4 regions of the Bacillus sp. JZ39 genome follow, and region 2 is predicted to be linked to each of the others. Evidence: predicted binding sites of a transcription regulator. Region 2 holds the regulator's gene; each other region holds the start of a gene.
The links. Region 2 encodes Rex, which represses fermentation and respiration genes when NADH is low (regulators of the CRP and FNR family bind a similar motif). Its sites were predicted from a motif close to TTGTGAAATATTTCACAA; they were not measured.
Positions count from the first base shown of each region.

Region 1: a site for Rex is predicted at 2,171-2,188, ahead of M1D65_RS18570 (YwiC-like family protein). Genes of this name have one in related genera too.
Region 3: a site for Rex is predicted at 1,794-1,811, ahead of M1D65_RS06630 (DUF1641 domain-containing protein). Genes of this name have one in related genera too.
Region 4: a site for Rex is predicted at 1,119-1,136, ahead of M1D65_RS01730 (L-lactate dehydrogenase). Genes of this name have one in related genera too.

Region 1 covers NZ_CP096389.1:3,621,107-3,625,696, reverse strand. Annotated here, with positions in the region: gene narK (nitrate transporter NarK) at 1-535, shown strand, start outside; gene fnr (fumarate/nitrate reduction transcriptional regulator Fnr) at 634-1,350, shown strand; gene M1D65_RS18570 (YwiC-like family protein) at 1,382-2,101, opposite strand; gene arfM (Crp/Fnr family transcriptional regulator ArfM) at 2,245-2,721, shown strand; gene M1D65_RS18560 (nitrate reductase subunit alpha) at 2,916-4,590, shown strand, end outside.
Region 2 covers NZ_CP096389.1:620,136-624,725, forward strand. Annotated here, with positions in the region: gene M1D65_RS03235 (ABC-F family ATP-binding cassette domain-containing protein) at 1-1,410, opposite strand, end outside; gene moaC (cyclic pyranopterin monophosphate synthase MoaC) at 1,536-2,048, shown strand; gene M1D65_RS03245 (redox-sensing transcriptional repressor Rex) at 2,045-2,692, shown strand; gene tatAY (sec-independent protein translocase protein TatAY) at 2,714-2,887, shown strand; gene tatC (twin-arginine translocase subunit TatC) at 2,894-3,658, shown strand; gene M1D65_RS03260 (YdiK family protein) at 3,696-3,887, opposite strand; gene M1D65_RS03265 (CPBP family intramembrane glutamic endopeptidase) at 3,884-4,590, opposite strand, start outside.
Region 3 covers NZ_CP096389.1:1,266,801-1,271,390, forward strand. Annotated here, with positions in the region: gene M1D65_RS06620 (DMT family transporter) at 1-888, opposite strand, end outside; gene M1D65_RS06625 (cupin domain-containing protein) at 1,020-1,517, shown strand; gene M1D65_RS06630 (DUF1641 domain-containing protein) at 1,906-2,328, shown strand; gene M1D65_RS06635 (NAD(P)/FAD-dependent oxidoreductase) at 2,368-3,546, shown strand; gene uxaC (glucuronate isomerase) at 3,743-4,590, shown strand, end outside.
Region 4 covers NZ_CP096389.1:318,090-322,679, forward strand. Annotated here, with positions in the region: gene amyE (alpha-amylase) at 1-1,003, shown strand, start outside; gene M1D65_RS01730 (L-lactate dehydrogenase) at 1,180-2,145, shown strand; gene M1D65_RS01735 (L-lactate permease) at 2,177-3,802, shown strand; gene bmr3 (multidrug efflux MFS transporter Bmr3) at 3,846-4,590, opposite strand, start outside.

The DNA of each region.
Region 1 (4,590 bases), 1.0 Mb from region 2:
TGTCGCCTTCACTATCTATCTGCCGAACTTTCTGGTGGAGCATTTTGGGCTGAATCCTGCAGATGCCGGCTTGCGGACGGCTGGCTTTATTGCGGTTTCTACGCTGCTCAGGCCTGCGGGCGGATTCCTGGCTGATAAAATGAGCCCGCTCCGCATCTTGATGTTTGTTTTTGCCGGGCTTACATTATCAGGCATTATCCTATCGTTCTCGCCGACAATTGGCCTTTATACGTTTGGATCATTAACCGTGGCTGTCTGCTCAGGCATAGGAAACGGGACTGTTTTTAAACTGGTGCCTTTCTATTTTTCCAAGCAAGCGGGGATTGCCAATGGGATTGTGTCTGCCATGGGCGGATTAGGCGGCTTTTTTCCTCCGCTCATATTGGCGAGTGTGTTTCAGGCAACAGGCCAGTACGCGATCGGGTTTATGGCGCTTTCAGAGGTGGCGTTAGCCAGCTTTGTCCTTGTCATATGGATGTATTGGCAGGAAAGAATGAAAACACACACGGAGAGAAACAGCCAGAGCATCAACTAACACTGGGGCATTCACAAGATTGTTAGTTTTTTCTCGATGGGTACAAATCAATTCACGTTACAATAAACACACAACGTGACTTTCTTCGAGGTGAGCTCATGAATTTTCTCTCTGTTCGACCATCTGATAGTGATCTTATTTCCAGCGATCTGCATGAATTGCTGGAATCGATCAGCACGAAAAGAAAAATGGAAAAACACACGTATTTGTTTCGAGAAGGAATGGATGCAGAAGAGCTTTTTCTGATTCAATCAGGACTCATTGAAATCGGCAAGCTGACATCTGATGGAAAAGACCTGACGCTTAGAATCTGCCAAAAGCATGATATCGTCGGAGAATTAACACTTTTCACTGAAGAACCAAGGTATATGCTCAGTGCAAAAGTGCTAGAGGATGGCGAGGTGCTCGTCATTAATAAAAATAAGCTGGAAAAAGAATTAATCCAAAACGGCGCTTTGACATTTGAGTTCATGAAATGGATGAGCACGCACCTCCGGAAGATTCAGTCCAAAATCAGGGATCTGCTTCTTCATGGCAAAAAGGGGGCGCTCTATTCTACCCTTATCCGCTTATCAAACAGCTACGGAGTGGAGCGAAGCGACGGCATTCTGATTAACATTGTCCTGACAAATCAGGATTTGGCAAAGTTTTGTGCGGCTGCACGGGAAAGCATCAACCGTATGCTGGGAGATCTCCGCAAAAAAGGGGTTATTTCGATAGACGAATCCGGAAAAATTATTTTACACAAGCGGGACTATTTACGATGTGAGATTGAGTGTGAAAATTGCCCGCTGGAGATTTGCAATATTGACTGAAAAAAACAAGGACAGCGGTGTCCTTGTTTTTTTACCTTGTCATAAAGAGGCACATGACGGCAAAAAAGAAGCAGGCATTCACGATTTCCAGAATGCCAATCGTTTTTACGGGCCAATCTCTTCCATGAAAAAACCATGCCCGCAAGCTGCTCGGGATAAAAGCGAGAAACGCCCATCCTGCTCCGAAAAGAGCGGATAAAAAGGGGAGCAGCAGGTGATATCCCCATGACCAGTATGCAAGTGTCCTGTTTTTTCTTTCACGAATCACCGATTTCACATAAAAGGAACTCCCGATAAAAAATAAAGCAGACTGCAAGAAAATAAACCAAGCCCAGCCGTCGAGGGTTCCCATCCCCAGCCAGCAGCTCGCAAACCCGCCCGAACAAAAGAACAAGACACCTGCAACATCATTCAATAGGGCTCGTTCGTTTTTTCGGCGGGCAAAATACATATGTATGAGAAACAGCGGCAGTAAAGAAACGCCCACCCAGATGAGAGGCGGCTTATGAAAGACCGAGATCATCAAAAAGCAGCAGGCGGGAAAACCGTAATAACACATCCACTTTTGATATGGTTTGCTTTGTTTCTTTTTTAAGGCAAGCGTAAAGGGATAAACCGCTAAGTATAGGAAAAGCCAGCCTAGGAAGAGCGGAATATGCCAAATAACGGGGCCTCCCTTGGCCATGCCGAGTAAAAATGGGATCAGCAGCATCGCCCACGCGCCGTGCTGCTTCGGAATCAGCGCCTTCATCGAAATCCTCCTTTTTTCTTTCATTATAAATGCAGTCACCCTCCTGATAAGTGACATTCATCATACAGGCTGTGAAATACATCACTGCTGTACAGGCTCAGTCGAGCTACACTAAAGCTATCCTTAGCACAGGAGGTTTTCCTATGAATCAGTGTGACTATTTATTATTTCTGAAACAACTTCCTATGTTTAATGAAGTGCCTCTATCCATTGTCGAAACCTTGCTGAAAAACGGCACGTTTATCCGCGGCTCATGTGATCAGTCTCCATCTTTTCTTCATTCTCAATCTGTCTATATTGTATTAAAAGGCAGTGTCCGTTTCGTGGACAGCAGGCTCCCTGAAGGGTCGAAAACCGTTGCGCTGTGGGAAAAAGGCGATGTGTTTCCGATTGATGAAAAAGGCGGGCTTTATTTATCGCCCTTTATCTCAGTCAATGCCACTTCAGACATTCTGATTCTCAATATCCCATATTACATATTTAAGAAAATGATGTCTTACCATCCGCAGCTGCAAATGAACTTTTTGGCTATGCTTCAGCAAAATGTTTTTTGTTCCTATCAATTATTTTTGCGGTATCTGCATACATCACAGGATGAAAACGCTGAGCCCGGTTCTTAAATAGAGCCGGTTTTTTTGATCTTTGAATGAAAGGCGGCTAATGACCCAAGCGTCCTGCCTGAACGCAGCCTTCCTTCTCCTTTGTGTGAACATTTTGTGAAAAAAGCAGAGTGTGTGACATAGTTCACAAGGAAACACGCTGTCTCTGTTTATAGTGAACTTAGCATCACCTGACTCGGAAGGAGTGAACTCTCATGAAGAAAAAGAAAAGGAGTCCGTTGTTTAGGAGATTGAATTATTTCTCTCCTATCGAACACCATTCAAATAAACATAGCCAAACCACCCGCGAAGATCGCGATTGGGAGAATGTATACAGAAACAGATGGCAGTACGACAAAGTCGTTCGCTCCACCCACGGCGTTAACTGTACAGGGTCTTGCAGCTGGAATATTTATGTCAAAAATGGAATTGTTACGTGGGAAGGGCAAAATTTGAATTATCCATCAACAGGCCCGGATATGCCTGATTTTGAACCGAGAGGCTGCCCGCGGGGGGCCAGTTTTTCATGGTATATCTACAGCCCGCTGCGTGTGAAATATCCATACGTGCGCGGTGTACTGATTAATTTATGGCGGGAGGCACTGCAAGAACATCAAAATCCATTGGAAGCCTGGAAATCGATCGTCGAAAACCCTGAAAAAGCGAAGTCCTATAAACAGGCGAGAGGGAAAGGCGGGTTTGTGCGCGCTGAGTGGCCGGAGGTGCTGAAGCTGATTTCAGCCTCTCTGCTGTATACAGTGATGAAATACGGGCCTGACCGAAACGTCGGTTTTTCTCCGATTCCGGCCATGTCCATGATCAGCCATGCATCAGGCTCCCGGTTTATGTCGTTAATCGGAGGCCCTATGCTCAGTTTTTATGACTGGTATGCGGATCTTCCTCCAGCATCCCCGCAAATTTGGGGTGACCAGACGGACGTTCCGGAAAGCAGTGATTGGTACAATTCCGGCTATATCCTCACATGGGGCTCCAACGTTCCGTTAACGAGAACGCCTGACGCGCATTTTTTGGCGGAGGCCCGCTATAAAGGCGCTAAGGTCATTTCGATCAGTCCGGATTTTGCGGAATCCTCAAAGTTCGCGGATGACTGGCTGAGTATTCGCCAAGGGACTGACGGGGCACTTGCGATGGCGATGGGTCATGTCATTCTGCAGGAATTTTACGTGAACCAAGAAACTGAACGTTTTATTGAGTACGCGAAGCAATACACTGATTTTCCATTTCTCGTCACCCTGTCAAAAGAAAATGGCGTATACACAGCGGGACGGTTTCTGCATGCGAAGGACATCGGGCGGCAGACAAAGCATGATCAGTGGAAGCCTGCGGTTTGGGATGAACAAACAAGTTCATTTGCCATACCCCAAGGGACAATGGGCTCGCGCTGGGACGGGCAGCAGAAATGGAACCTGCACATGATTGATGAAGAAACCGGGGAACCGATTGAACCCCGTCTCTCTGTGCTGGGAATAGAGGACGAAATCGGCACGGTGCGCATCCCGTATTTTTCAAATGACGGAAACAAAGTGCTCGAGCGGGATCTTCCTATTAAAAAAATGAACCTGAACGGTGAAGAAACGTACATCACGACCGTGTTTGACTTGATACTGGCTAACTACGGCGTGAACCGGGGTATCGGCGAACGATTGGCTGTCTCCTATGATGATCCTGAGCCGTTTACGCCTGCCTGGCAGGAACAAATGACAGGAATCAAAAAAGAAGCTGTCGTTAAGATTGCCAGAGAGTTTGCTCAAAATGCGATCGATACAGACGGCCGGTCCATGATTATCGTAGGGGCCGGCATTAACCACTGGTTCAACTCCGACACGATCTACCGAGCGGTGTTAAATCTTGTTTTACTTGTAGGCGCCC
Region 2 (4,590 bases):
TTCATCAAGGATGAGAAAGTTGGCTTTTTGAAGCATCAGCTTAGCTAGAGCCAATCTTGCTTTTTCTCCTCCGCTCAGTGAATGAACTGGTTTCAGCACATCATCTCCGGAGAATAAGAAATTTCCGAGACACGTTCTGATTTCTTTTTCTGGGAGCCCGGGGTACTCGTCCCACAGCTCATCAAGGACACGTTTAGAGGAAGTCAGCTCAGCCTGTTCCTGGTCATAATAGCCGACACTGACATTTGAGCCGTAAGAAATTGTTCCCTGATCTGGTTTTAGGGTGTCTATTAATGTTTTCAGCAATGTCGATTTACCTATTCCGTTAGGGCCGACAAGCGCAGCGCTTTCTCCTCTTGTGAGCATGAATGACACTTCTGTTAAAAGCGGCGGCTGGTTTTCATAGCTGATTGTGAGATCCTGAACACGAAGGACTTCATTTCCGCTCTGTTTTGTAATATCAAAATGAAAGTTTGCGGATTTTTCATCGCCAAGCGGTTTTGACATGACATCCATTCGCTCAAGCTGCTTTCTGCGGCTTTGCGCCCTTTTGGTGGTAGAGGCTCTCGCCAGATTTCGATCTACGAAGTCCTGCAGCTTTGCAATCTCGTCCTGCTGCTTTTCATACATTTTCAGATCTTTTTCATACTGCGCCGCTTTTTGGTCGAGATAAGCGCTGTAGTTGCCGTGATACTTTTTGCTTTCTGCTCTTGATACCTCGTATACCTGGTTTACTACTTTGTCCAAAAAGTAGCGGTCATGCGAAACGATGAGAATGGCGCCTGAATAGCCTTGCAAATAATGTTCAAGCCAGGTAAGCGTATCAATATCCAGATGGTTTGTCGGCTCATCGAGAATGAGCAAATCAGGCTGTGTTAACAGAAGCTTACCTAAAGCCAGTCTTGTTTTCTGGCCTCCGCTGAGGCTTTGAACCTGTGTAGAATCGTCAAAATGGCTGAAGCCGAGACCATGCAGCACAGATCTAACATCCGCTTCATATTGATAGCCGCCTTTATCTTTGAATTCCTGCTGAAGGCGGTCGTAGGTTTTCATGATGCTTTCTAATTCACCCGGGGCAGCTGCCGCCATTTTTTCTTCCATAGCCCGCATTTCCTTTTCCATTGCTTTTAAGTGGTCAAAAACAGTCAGCAGCTCTTCTTTTATGGTAAGCTTAGAATCCAAGCCAGTATGCTGGGCGAGATATCCCATTGTAATATCTTTCGGTTTAATAATTTCGCCCTTCTCATACGAAAGCTGGCCTGCGATAATTTTAAGGAGCGTGGATTTTCCGGCGCCATTTCTTCCTACAATGGCGATGCGATCACGATTTCTGACTTCCAGCTTTATATTGTTTAAAATAGTATCAGCACCAAACGATTTGGACAGCTGATTAATTTGTAAGATCATCATATTATTTCACCTCTGCTATAATAAGTTAAGTGTAGCTTATGAACCAGAAGTCAGCAAACAATACATTGGCCATATAAGACATAGAGAAGAAAATAGTGTATGATCTGTTTAAGGAGCGTTTTAATATGAATGGATTTTCTCATTTTAATGAACAGGGCAGAGCCCAGATGGTGGATATTAGCGAAAAATCTTCGACTGTCCGTACTGCGGCGGCTGTTTCAAGCGTACACATGAAGAATGAGGTGTACGAGAAAATACAGAGTCACGATATCGGCAAAGGAGATGTACTGGCTGTCGCACAGGTGGCAGGCATTATGGCCGCAAAGCAAACGTCGAATATCATTCCGATGTGCCATCCGCTTTCATTGAGCGGGGTAGATATATCGTTTGACTGGAAAATAAAAGAAGCAGAAGTTATACTTCATATAAAAGCACAGGTCAAAACGAAAGGGAGTACAGGTGTGGAAATGGAAGCGCTCACTTCTGCATCGGTGTGCGCTCTTACCGTTTACGATATGTGCAAGGCCCTTGATAAGGGGATGGTCATCGGCACTACTTTCTTGCTGGAGAAGACAGGCGGGAAAAACGGTGACTTTAAAAGAGAACTATCCGAGTATAATTTGGAGGACCAAAAATGAATAAGGATCAATCAAAAATTCCGCAGGCGACGGCGAAACGGCTGCCGCTTTACTATCGCTTTTTAAAGAATCTGCATGCGTCAGGAAAACAGCGTGTATCATCCGCTGAACTCAGTGATGCCGTAAAGGTTGATTCTGCCACGATTCGGAGGGATTTTTCCTATTTTGGAGCTCTTGGCAAAAAAGGATACGGATATAATGTGGATTATTTGCTGTCTTTTTTCCGAAAAACGCTTGATCAGGATGAGATGACAGACGTCATCTTGATTGGTGTCGGGAACTTGGGAACGGCATTTCTTCACTATAATTTCACAAAAAACAATAACACAAAAATTTCTATGGCTTTTGATATAAATGAGAGTAAAATAGGAACTGAGGTAGGCGGCGTGCCCGTCTATAACCTTGATGACCTTGAACAACACGTAAAAGATGAATCAGTTGCCATTCTTACAGTGCCAGCAGTTGCCGCCCAATCCATTACAGACAGATTGGTCGCATTAGGAATCAAGGGAATCCTTAATTTTACGCCGGCCCGTTTGAATGTGCCGGAACACATTCGAATTCATCATATAGATTTAGCAGTTGAGCTTCAGTCACTGGTTTATTTTTTGAAGCATTATTCAGTTTTAGAGGAAATCGAATAGAGGGAAAGGAGGAGCCCAAATATGCCGATCGGTCCTGGAAGCCTTGCTGTTATCGCAATCGTTGCTCTGATTATCTTCGGTCCCAAAAAGCTGCCTGAATTGGGGAAAGCAGCGGGAGACACACTTCGTGAATTCAAAAACGCTACTAAAGGATTAACGAGTGATGAAGAGGAAAAAAAGAAAGAAGATCAGTAAGTTAGGATGACACGAATGAAAGTGAATCAAATGTCGCTGCTGGAGCATATTGCTGAGCTTCGAAAACGGTTGCTGATTGTAGCGCTGGCGTTTGTCGTTTTCTTTATTGCTGGATTTTTTTTAGCAAAGCCGATTATTGTGTACCTGCAAGAAACAGATGAAGCGAAGCAGCTTACGCTTAACGCGTTCAACCTGACAGACCCGCTTTATGTGTTTATGCAATTTGCATTTATCATCGGCATAGTCTTGACCTCGCCGGTTATTCTTTATCAGCTTTGGGCTTTTGTGAGCCCGGGCCTCTATGAGAAAGAGCGCAAAGTAACGCTCAGCTACATTCCGATCTCTATTTTGCTGTTTTTAGCGGGCTTATCTTTTTCATATTATATTTTATTTCCTTTTGTTGTTGATTTTATGAAGCGAATTTCTCAGGACTTGAATGTCAATCAGGTGATCGGAATTAATGAATATTTTCATTTTCTTCTGCAGCTGACGATTCCGTTTGGACTGCTGTTCCAAATGCCGGTCATCCTCATGTTTTTGACCAGGCTCGGAATTGTGACACCGATGTTTTTGGCGAAAATCAGAAAGTATGCGTATTTTACGCTGCTGGTGATCGCAGCCTTGATTACACCGCCTGAGCTTCTGTCCCATATGATGGTTACAGTCCCGCTTTTGATTTTATATGAAATCAGTATTCTGATATCGAAGGCCGCCTATCGGAAAGCGCAGAAAAGCAGTGCAGCCGATCAGGACGTGTCTTCGGGGCAATAATAAAAAATCCATTTCTCATGCGAGAAATGGATTTTCTTTATTTCTGATTCTTTTTGATTTTAAATGAAAAGGCGAACATCTTAAAAGAAATGCTGATGTTGTAAGCGGCGAACACCATCAGCAGGATGGAGTAAAATGACCACATGCTGCCTGGCGAGCTTGCGGCAAGATAAGTAAAGATGCATCCTACGGCAAAGTAGATCATTCCCCAAACTACCGGGTTTCTCATAAAAATAATCCTCCAATAATCAATTGCATTTGTGTGCTCTGCTGTTCAAGGTAATTCCGAACAGGCTCAAGCTGCATGATGACGACGAATGTATTCATCATTAAATGGGCGAAAATCGGCACCCATATCCGTTTTGTTCTCGCATATAAAAATGCAAAGGTAAAGCCCATTGCTGTATATAGAAGAAGATGCTTCAAATCAGCGTGAACAATACCGAAAATAACCGAGCTGATCAGACCTGCGAAAAAGAAATTCGTTTTTTCGTACAGCGCGCCGAAAATGATTTTTCTGAAGATGATTTCTTCTAATATAGGCCCGACGATGGAAGAAACGATAATCATGAGCGGGACTGCCTGAATGACATCCAGAATCGCTTGTGTATTTTCTGATTCTCTTCCGATCCCAAATACATAATATTCAATAGAGCCTGCTATTCCTTGAGAGAAAAGGGCAATGAAAAAACCGGCTATCGCCCAAAGGATAGAAAGTCCGATTGAGTCCTTCTGTCCGTTTCGCAGCGTTTCTTTCGGAACGGTTCTCAGAATCAGCAGAACAACAACGAGACAGGCGATAAAGCTGATGACGGACCATAATCCTTGTGCATGCAGCATATTTTCATTTGTAGGCTGTCCTCCGGCATAACCGAATTTAAATAACAAGGGAATCGCGATTAATGCGGAAAACTGCATGATGATATATGTCA
Region 3 (4,590 bases), 650 kb from region 2:
GAACAAACCGGCAAATGATAAAAGAGATGGGAAAACGCCTGACAGCAGAACAATTTCACCAAGCAGCGCGAAAATCACTTCACCGGCTTGAGTGGCTTCAACAGCTGCGAGTTTTTGCGGATTGTCTCTTACCATATCAGTGGCCCAGAAAAATAAAACCGTCGCAATGATGCCTGAGCTGACGGCAACGATAAAGGATTGAACGGTTTGGCTTGCTGTTGGAAGGCCATCTGACCACCAGCCGTAAGCTGCTAATATAAGCCAGAATGGAAGGCTTGCCAATGTCATTCCAAGCACGCGCTGAAATGTATCAAGCCGGCCTCCGTATTCTTCGAGCATTCTCCTGTTTCCTAACGGATAGGCAAAAGCCGCAATGACAACCGGCAGCACACTGAAAAGCAGCATCCTCCCAGAAAGCGATTCTGCATGCTGAAGCTGAATCAGAGCCGCTCCAATCAGGATGATCATGGAAGTGCCAAGTGAAACCAGGGGAATCTTTTGGCGAACGAGCTGCGGACCGCCCGGCATATCTTGTTTGACATAAAACAAAGGAGATAAGAGCACCCCGGCTACAATTGTAATTTGCCAGGTTCCGGCTATGAGCCACCCCGGACCGTATGCAGCCGCAAATGTAATCGGCGCGTAAAAAAGCACGAAGCCGACGAAGCTCCATTTGATCCAATAAAACGGCTTTTTCCTCATCTCTAGTAAGAGAGGCGTGAATGTCCCTCTCATGATGACAATCAAACATAAAAACGGCACCATAAAAATAAAGCGCAGCGAAGAGCTCCAAAGCCAGCTGCCTCCTGATAACTCCATCGCTCTGTTTAAGATAAAGGTAACGGCGAAAAAGAGTGAAGCCAATATTCCGATAACGATAGCTTTCATGATATCCCTCATTCTGGCATTATTTTTTTATACTATACTATTCGGTATCATGCAGATCAATGGAATCATGAGAAAAACATCATGTTTTGCGAACCGCTATGTGTGGAAGACAAAAAAGGGAGGTGTAATTGATGGAAAAAGAGACACAGACATACTTCTTTCCGGATGACGGCAGGATTCCGAATCACCCTGATTTTCCGCTCGTGGTGTATCAAAACGCGCTTAAGGACACCGGACTGGCAGAGCGGATCGTCATCCGGCATGGCTGGTCAAACAGCTGGTCAGGGAGTGTTTTTCCATACCATCATTATCACAGCAATACGCATGAAGTCCTGATTGCCCTTAGGGGAGAGGCTGTGATTCAGTTTGGGGGAGAAAAAGGGGCTGCCATCCCTTTCAAATCAGGCGACGCAGTCGTGATTCCAGCCGGAGACGGACATAAAAAGCTCAACTCAAGCCCCGATTTTACTGTCCTTGGCGCCTATCCCGGTGGCGTTCAGTATGATATAAAGACGGGGAAACCGAATGAGCGGGAGGAAGCGCTCAAACAGATTAAGCAGGCGGCGTTGCCGGCGAATGATCCGATCACAGGAAAAAGAGAGCCTCTATTGGAAATATGGGTAAAGTGAAGGGGAGAAATTGCTGGATTGTCAATAACTAGTGCCGCAGAAACGATATGACATGAGCTCCATATAAATTAATTTCATAATCGAAGCAATTCACGTTCAAATTTTGTTCAAAAAGTGTTATCATATAGAAGGTAATCGAATTGGAGTTTTTTGTGTTTGCTATTTTCAGAGAGAGTAAAGGATTTTGACTTATTCAATTGTTTATTTTTAGATAAAAATAATACTGAATATGGCAAGATGAAAAACTGGGTAGTAAACATTTATTTTTGTAAATGATTGTGCACGAATTCACAATCCTTATTCTTATGCCTTAAAAGCGTGAGACAGGGAGAGGCACTACCCTTTCCAAAAAAATCAGCAAACTGCTTATAGTAAAGGAGAATTGGATATGCCAGAAACAATCGATCAAACAAATGCGTCTGTCAGCCAAAGCCAGCAAGATCTTATTGATCAGCTATTAAAGCCAGAAGTTCAAGAATCATTGACTGTTTTAGTTGACCAGCTTCCGAAGCTGACTGAGTTAGTGAATATTTTAACGAAGTCTTATGATTTCGCTCAGTCTGTAGCGACTGACGAAGTGTTAAAGAGCGACACAGTCGGTGCGATCACTGAAATTCTCGAGCCTGTAAAAGAAACAGCGAAAGAAGTAGCTGCGACTGCGATTGAAGCAAAAGACCGCGCGGAAGCAAGCAACGAAACAATTGGACTTTTCGGCCTTCTTCGCATGCTGAAAGATCCTCAAGCTCAAAAGCTGTTCCGTTTTGCTAACAGCTACCTTGAAGTCATGAACGAACGCGAAAACCAAAAATAATCTCAGATTCAAATTGATATAAAGGACGGAGGATATACGATGTCAAAACATATTGTCATTCTAGGCGCTGGTTATGGCGGAGTTCTTTCTGCTCTAACAGTTCGCAAACATTACACAAAAGAACAAGCACGCGTGACAGTGGTAAACAAATACCCTACTCACCAAATCATTACGGAATTACACCGCCTTGCTGCAGGCAACGTGTCTGAAAAAGCGGTTGCAATGCCATTAGAAAAACTTTTCAAAGGCAAAGACATTGATCTTAAAATTGCGGAAGTAAGCTCTTTCTCTGTTGATAAAAAAGAAGTTGCGCTTGCTGACGGTTCTACATTAACTTACGATGCGCTTGTTGTAGGTCTTGGTTCTGTAACGGCTTACTTCGGCATCCCAGGTCTTGAAGAAAACAGCATGGTATTGAAATCTGCTGCTGATGCGAACAAAGTCTTCCAGCATGTTGAAGATCGTGTGCGCGAGTACTCTAAAACGAAAAACGAAGCAGATGCAACAATCCTTATCGGCGGCGGCGGCTTAACAGGTGTTGAGCTTGTTGGTGAGCTTGCTGACATCATGCCGAACCTTGCGAAAAAATACGGCGTAGACCATAAAGAAATCAAATTGAAACTTGTTGAAGCAGGTCCGAAGATCCTTCCTGTTCTTCCGGATGATCTTATCGAGCGTGCGACTGCAAGCCTTGAAAAACGCGGCGTTGAGTTCTTAACAGGTCTTCCTGTTACAAATGTAGAAGGAAACGTAATCGATCTGAAAGACGGATCTAAAGTTGTTGCCAACACATTTGTTTGGACTGGCGGCGTACAAGGTAACCCATTAGTCGGTGAATCAGGTCTAGAAGTGAACCGCGGACGCGCGACTGTAAATGACTTCCTGCAATCTACATCTCATGAAGATGTATTCGTTGCTGGAGACAGCGCAGTTTACTTCGGTCCAGACGGCCGTCCATACCCGCCAACTGCACAAATCGCATGGCAAATGGGTGAGCTGATCGGTTACAACCTATTCGCTTACCTGGAAGGCAAAACGCTTGAAACATTCAAGCCAGTAAACTCTGGTACACTTGCAAGCCTTGGACGCAAAGACGCGGTTGCCATCATTGGTGCTAATTCTACACCGCTTAAAGGTCTTCCTGCTTCCTTGATGAAAGAAGCAAGTAACGTACGTTACTTAACACACATTAAAGGACTTTTCAGCCTGGCTTACTAATCCTTTTAATGAATCTGACATTGCCAAAAGCGTTCCTTACCGAGTGCTTCTGGCAATGTCTTTTTTTATGTTTATGATAGCGTTAACATTTCATTTTCAAAAAAGAGATTGATCCCAGAGGAATATAAAGGTAAAATAAAAACAAATCAAAATGTTAACGTTAACATTTTGAAATAGAATGAAAGACGGTGAGGACATGGAACCCTTCATGGGCGAAAACTTTTTATTGAAAAATGAAACCGCTGTCAGCCTCTATCATAATTTTGCGAAAGACATGCCAATTATTGATTACCACTGCCACTTAAGTCCGAAAGAAATCTATGAAAATAAGACATTTCAAAACATCACGGAAGCCTGGCTGTATGGTGACCATTATAAATGGCGCATCATGAGAGCCAATGGAATTGAGGAGACATACATCACCGGAGATGCGCCTGATGAGGAGAAATTTATGGCTTGGGCGAAAACCGTGCCGATGGCGATCGGCAATCCGCTCTATAACTGGACTCACTTAGAATTGCAGCGTTTTTTTGGCATTTATGAGATTTTAAACGAGAAGTCTGGGCCGGCTATATGGAAACGGACAAATGAACTGCTCAAAGGGGAAGGCTTCGGGGCAAGGGATTTAATCGTGAAATCAAATGTAAAGGTCGTGTGCACCACAGATGACCCTGTTGATTCTCTTGAATACCATCTATTATTAAGAGAAGACAAAGACTTTCCTGTCAGCGTGCTGCCTGGATTTCGGCCGGATAAAGGACTTGAGATCAATCGTGAAGGCTTTCCTGAGTGGGTGCAGGCGCTTGAAGATGCCGCCGCCATATCGATTACAACCTATGATGAGTTTTTAAAGGCGTTGGAAAAACGAGTGCGATTCTTCCACTCAGCCGGCGGCAGAGTTTCTGATCACGCGATAGATTCAATGGTATTTGCCGAAACAACAAAAGAAGAAGCTGGACGGATTTTTTCTGACAGATTACAAGGAACAGAGGTTTCTTATGAAGATGAGAAGAAATTTAAGACACATACGCTTCAGTTTCTTTG
Region 4 (4,590 bases), 300 kb from region 2:
TATCCGTTTAGGCTGGGCGGTGATAGCTTCTCGTTCAGGCAGTACGCCTCTTTTCTTTTCCAGACCTGAGGGAGGCGGAAATGGTGTGAGATTCCCGGGGAAAAGCCAAATAGGCGATCGCGGGAGTGCTTTATTTGAAGATCAGGCTATCACTGCGGTCAATAGATTTCACAATGTGATGGCTGGACAGCCTGAGGAGCTCTCGAACCCAAATGGAAACAACCAGATATTTATGAATCAGCGCGGCTCACATGGCGTTGTGCTGGCAAATGCAGGTTCATCCTCTGTTTCTATCAATACGCCAACAAAATTGCCTGATGGCAGGTATGACAATAAAGCTGGGGCAGGTTCATTTCAAGTGAATGATGGTAAACTGACAGGCACGATCAATGCCAGGTCTGTGGCTGTGCTTTATCCTGATGATATTGCAAAAGCGCCTCATGTTTTCCTTGAGAATTACAAAACAGGTGTAACACATTCTTTCAATGATCAACTGACGATTACCTTGCGTGCAGATGCGAATACAACAAAAGCCGTTTATCAAATCAATAATGGACCAGAGACGGCGTTTAAGGATGGAGATCAATTCACAATCGGAAAAGGAGATCCATTTGGCAAAACATACACCATCATGTTAAAAGGAACGAACAGTGATGGTGTAACGAGGACCGAGGAATACAGTTTTGTTAAAAGAGATCCAGCTTCGGCCAAAACCATCGGCTATCAAAATCCGAATCATTGGAGCCAGGTAAATGCTTATATCTATAAACATGATGGGAGCCGGGCAATTGAATTGACCGGATCTTGGCCTGGAAAACCAATGACTAAAAATGCAGATGGAATTTACACGCTGACGCTGCCTGCGGACACGGATACAACCAACGCCAAAGTGATTTTTAATAATGGCAGCGCCCAAGTGCCCGGTCAGAATCAGCCTGGCTTTGATTACGTGCAAAATGGTTTATATAATGACTCGGGCTTAAGCGGTTCTCTTCCTCATTGAGGGCAATGCTAGACGGGACTTACCGAAAGAAACCATCAATGATGGTTTCTTTTTTGTTCATAAATCAGACAAAACTTTTCTCTTGCAAAAGTTTGTGAAGTATTGCACAATATAAATGTGAAATACTTCACAAATAAAAAGACATCAAAGAGAAACATACCCTGGAAGGATGATTAATGATGAACAAACATGTAAATAAAGTAGCTTTAATCGGAGCGGGTTTTGTTGGAAGCAGTTATGCATTTGCGTTAATTAACCAAGGGATCACAGATGAGCTTGTGGTCATTGATGTAAATAAAGAAAAAGCAATGGGCGATGTGATGGATTTAAACCACGGAAAGGCGTTTGCGCCACAACCGGTCAAAACATCTTACGGAACATATGAAGACTGCAAGGATGCTGATATTGTCTGCATTTGCGCCGGAGCAAACCAAAAACCTGGTGAGACACGCCTTGAATTAGTAGAAAAGAACTTGAAGATTTTCAAAGGCATCGTTAGTGAAGTCATGGCGAGCGGATTTGACGGTATTTTCTTAATCGCGACAAATCCGGTTGATATCCTGACTTACGCAACATGGAAATTCAGCGGCCTGCCAAAAGAGCGGGTGATCGGAAGCGGCACAACACTAGATTCTGCGAGATTCCGTTTCATGCTGAGCGAATACTTTGGCGCAGCGCCTCAAAACGTGCACGCACATATTATCGGAGAGCACGGCGACACAGAGCTTCCTGTTTGGAGCCATGCGAATGTCGGCGGTGTGCCGGTCAGTGAACTCGTTGAGAAAAACGATGCGTACAAACAAGAGGAGCTGGACCAAATTGTAGATGATGTGAAAAACGCAGCTTACCATATCATTGAGAAAAAAGGCGCGACTTATTATGGGGTTGCGATGAGTCTTGCTCGCATTACAAAAGCCATTCTTCATAATGAAAACAGCATATTAACTGTCAGCACATATTTGGACGGGCAATACGGTGCAGATGACGTGTACATCGGTGTGCCGGCTGTCGTGAACCGCGGAGGGATCGCGGGTATCACTGAGCTGAACTTAAATGAGAAAGAAAAAGAACAGTTCCTTCACAGCGCCGGCGTCCTTAAAAACATTTTAAAACCTCATTTTGCAGAACAAAAAGTCAACTAACCGCAACTTTAGAGTAAAGGGCTGATTGTCAATGTGGGAGCAGTTGTATGATCCGTTTGGAAACGAGTATGTGAGCGCACTTGTGGCGCTCACTCCGATTCTCTTTTTTCTTTTGGCTTTAACTGTTTTGAAAATGAAAGGCATTCTTGCGGCATTTCTTACCCTAGCCGTCAGTTTCTTCGTCTCCGTTTGGGCATTTCATATGCCGGTTGAAAAAGCGATTTCTTCTGTTTTGTTAGGAATCGGGAGCGGGCTGTGGCCTATTGGCTACATCGTCCTGATGGCGGTGTGGCTGTATAAAATCGCAGTGAAAACCGGGAAATTTACCATTATTCGGTCCAGCATTGCCGGCATTTCGCCTGACCAACGATTACAGCTATTATTAATTGGTTTTTGTTTTAATGCGTTTTTAGAAGGCGCGGCTGGTTTTGGTGTTCCGATTGCGATTAGTGCGGCGCTGCTCGTCGAACTTGGTTTTAAACCGTTGAAAGCGGCGGCGCTCTGCTTGATTGCAAACGCCGCCTCCGGAGCCTTTGGGGCGATTGGGATTCCTGTCATCACAGGGGCGCAGATTGGTGATTTGTCTGCTCTTGAGCTGTCACGGACATTAATGTGGACACTGCCGATGATCTCATTTTTAATACCATTCCTGCTTGTATTCTTATTAGACCGAATGAAAGGAATCAAACAGACATGGCCCGCTCTTCTGGTTGTGAGCGGTGGGTATACAGCGGTTCAGACACTGACAATGGCGGTGCTCGGGCCGGAATTAGCAAACATTTTGGCGGCCTTATTCAGCATGGGCGGGCTTGCCCTCTTCCTCCGCAAATGGCAGCCGAAAGAGATTTACCGCGAGGAAGGGGCCGGCGATGCTGGTGAGAAAAAGGCATACCGTGCCGTTGACATTGCGAAAGCGTGGTCTCCTTTCTACATTTTAACTGCGGCGATCACCATCTGGAGCCTTCCAGCCTTCAAAGCGCTTTTCCAAGAAGGCGGGCTGTTATATCAATCAACGCTCCTGTTCAAAATGCCTTTTCTGCATCAGCAAATTATGAAAATGCCGCCGATTGCGCCATCTGCCATGCCGTTAGATGCAGTCTTTAAAGTTGATCTGCTGTCAGCGACTGGTACAGCGATTTTAGCGGCGGTCATCGTGACAGGGCTGTTCAGCAAAAAGTTCTCCTCCCGGGATGCCTTTGCTTCCCTGAAGGAGACAGGAAAAGAGCTGTGGGTGCCGATTATGACGATCTGCTTCGTGATGGGGTTTGCCAATCTGGCCAACTTCGCAGGGCTCAGCTCTTCAATTGGGTTAGCATTGGCGAAAACAGGAGACCTGTTCCCGTTTGTCAGTCCTGTTCTTGGCTGGATTGGCGTGTTCATCACCGGTTCTGTTGTCAGCAATAATGCTTTGTTCGGCCATTTGCAGGTTGTCACCGGAGCGCAAATCGGTGCGGGTTCAGACTTGCTGTTAGCCGCAAATACGGCGGGCGGTGTCATGGCGAAACTTGTTTCTCCTCAATCTATCGCCATCGCTGCCGCAGCGGTAGGCCAAACAGGCAAGGAATCTAAACTGTTTAAAAGGACAGTGGCGTACAGCCTGATTCTGTTATTGATCATTTGTATATGGACGTTTATTCTTGCAAGATTTGGAGTGTAATATAAAAAAGCAGTACATGCCCAGCATGTACTGCTTTTTTATGTTAATTTGCTTTCTTTGTCATTTCGGCTGTTGTTTTCACTCTGGCTTTTCCCATAAATAAAATGGTAACCGCCGCGAGGACAATTGGAATCAAAGCGAGCAAAAAGACATACGTGATACTTGATGACATCGCGTCAATAATGCGATTCAGGATCGCATCAGGAATCTGGGAACGTGTTCCCGCTTGGAATATCTCCTGCGGGTCGCCTATATTTTGCGCAGCGCCTGATCCCGCTGAGCCTTTCATCCCGCTGAAGGCGTCGGTCAGCTTGTTCGTGAATACGTTTGTTTGCACCGTTCCGAAAATGGTGACGCCTAAGGTCATGCCAAATGATCGCAAAAATGAATTTGTAGAGTTTGCCGTTCCCCGAAAGCGAGGTTCAAGATCATTCATCGATGCCGCCGGCAGCAGGGAGAAGTTAAAGCCTACACCAAAGCCTGAAATCATCATAAAGACTGTCAGCCATACCCTTGCTGTGTCAGGCGTCATATTGGAAAGAAGCAGCATACCGATAAAGAAAGCTATAACAGATATCAGCATCAAATTGCGGAAGCTTGCCTTCGTTTGGAAGATTCCGCCGATCATGCTTCCGATGACTGATCCAATCATCATCGGCGTCAGAATGAAGCCCGCGCTTGTCGCCGAGCTGCCGTAGACCGCCTGAACGAAAATCGGAATAAATACCGCTAAAATAATAAATGTTCCGCCATACAAAAAAGCGAGAATCTGCGCTGTGGCAAACAAG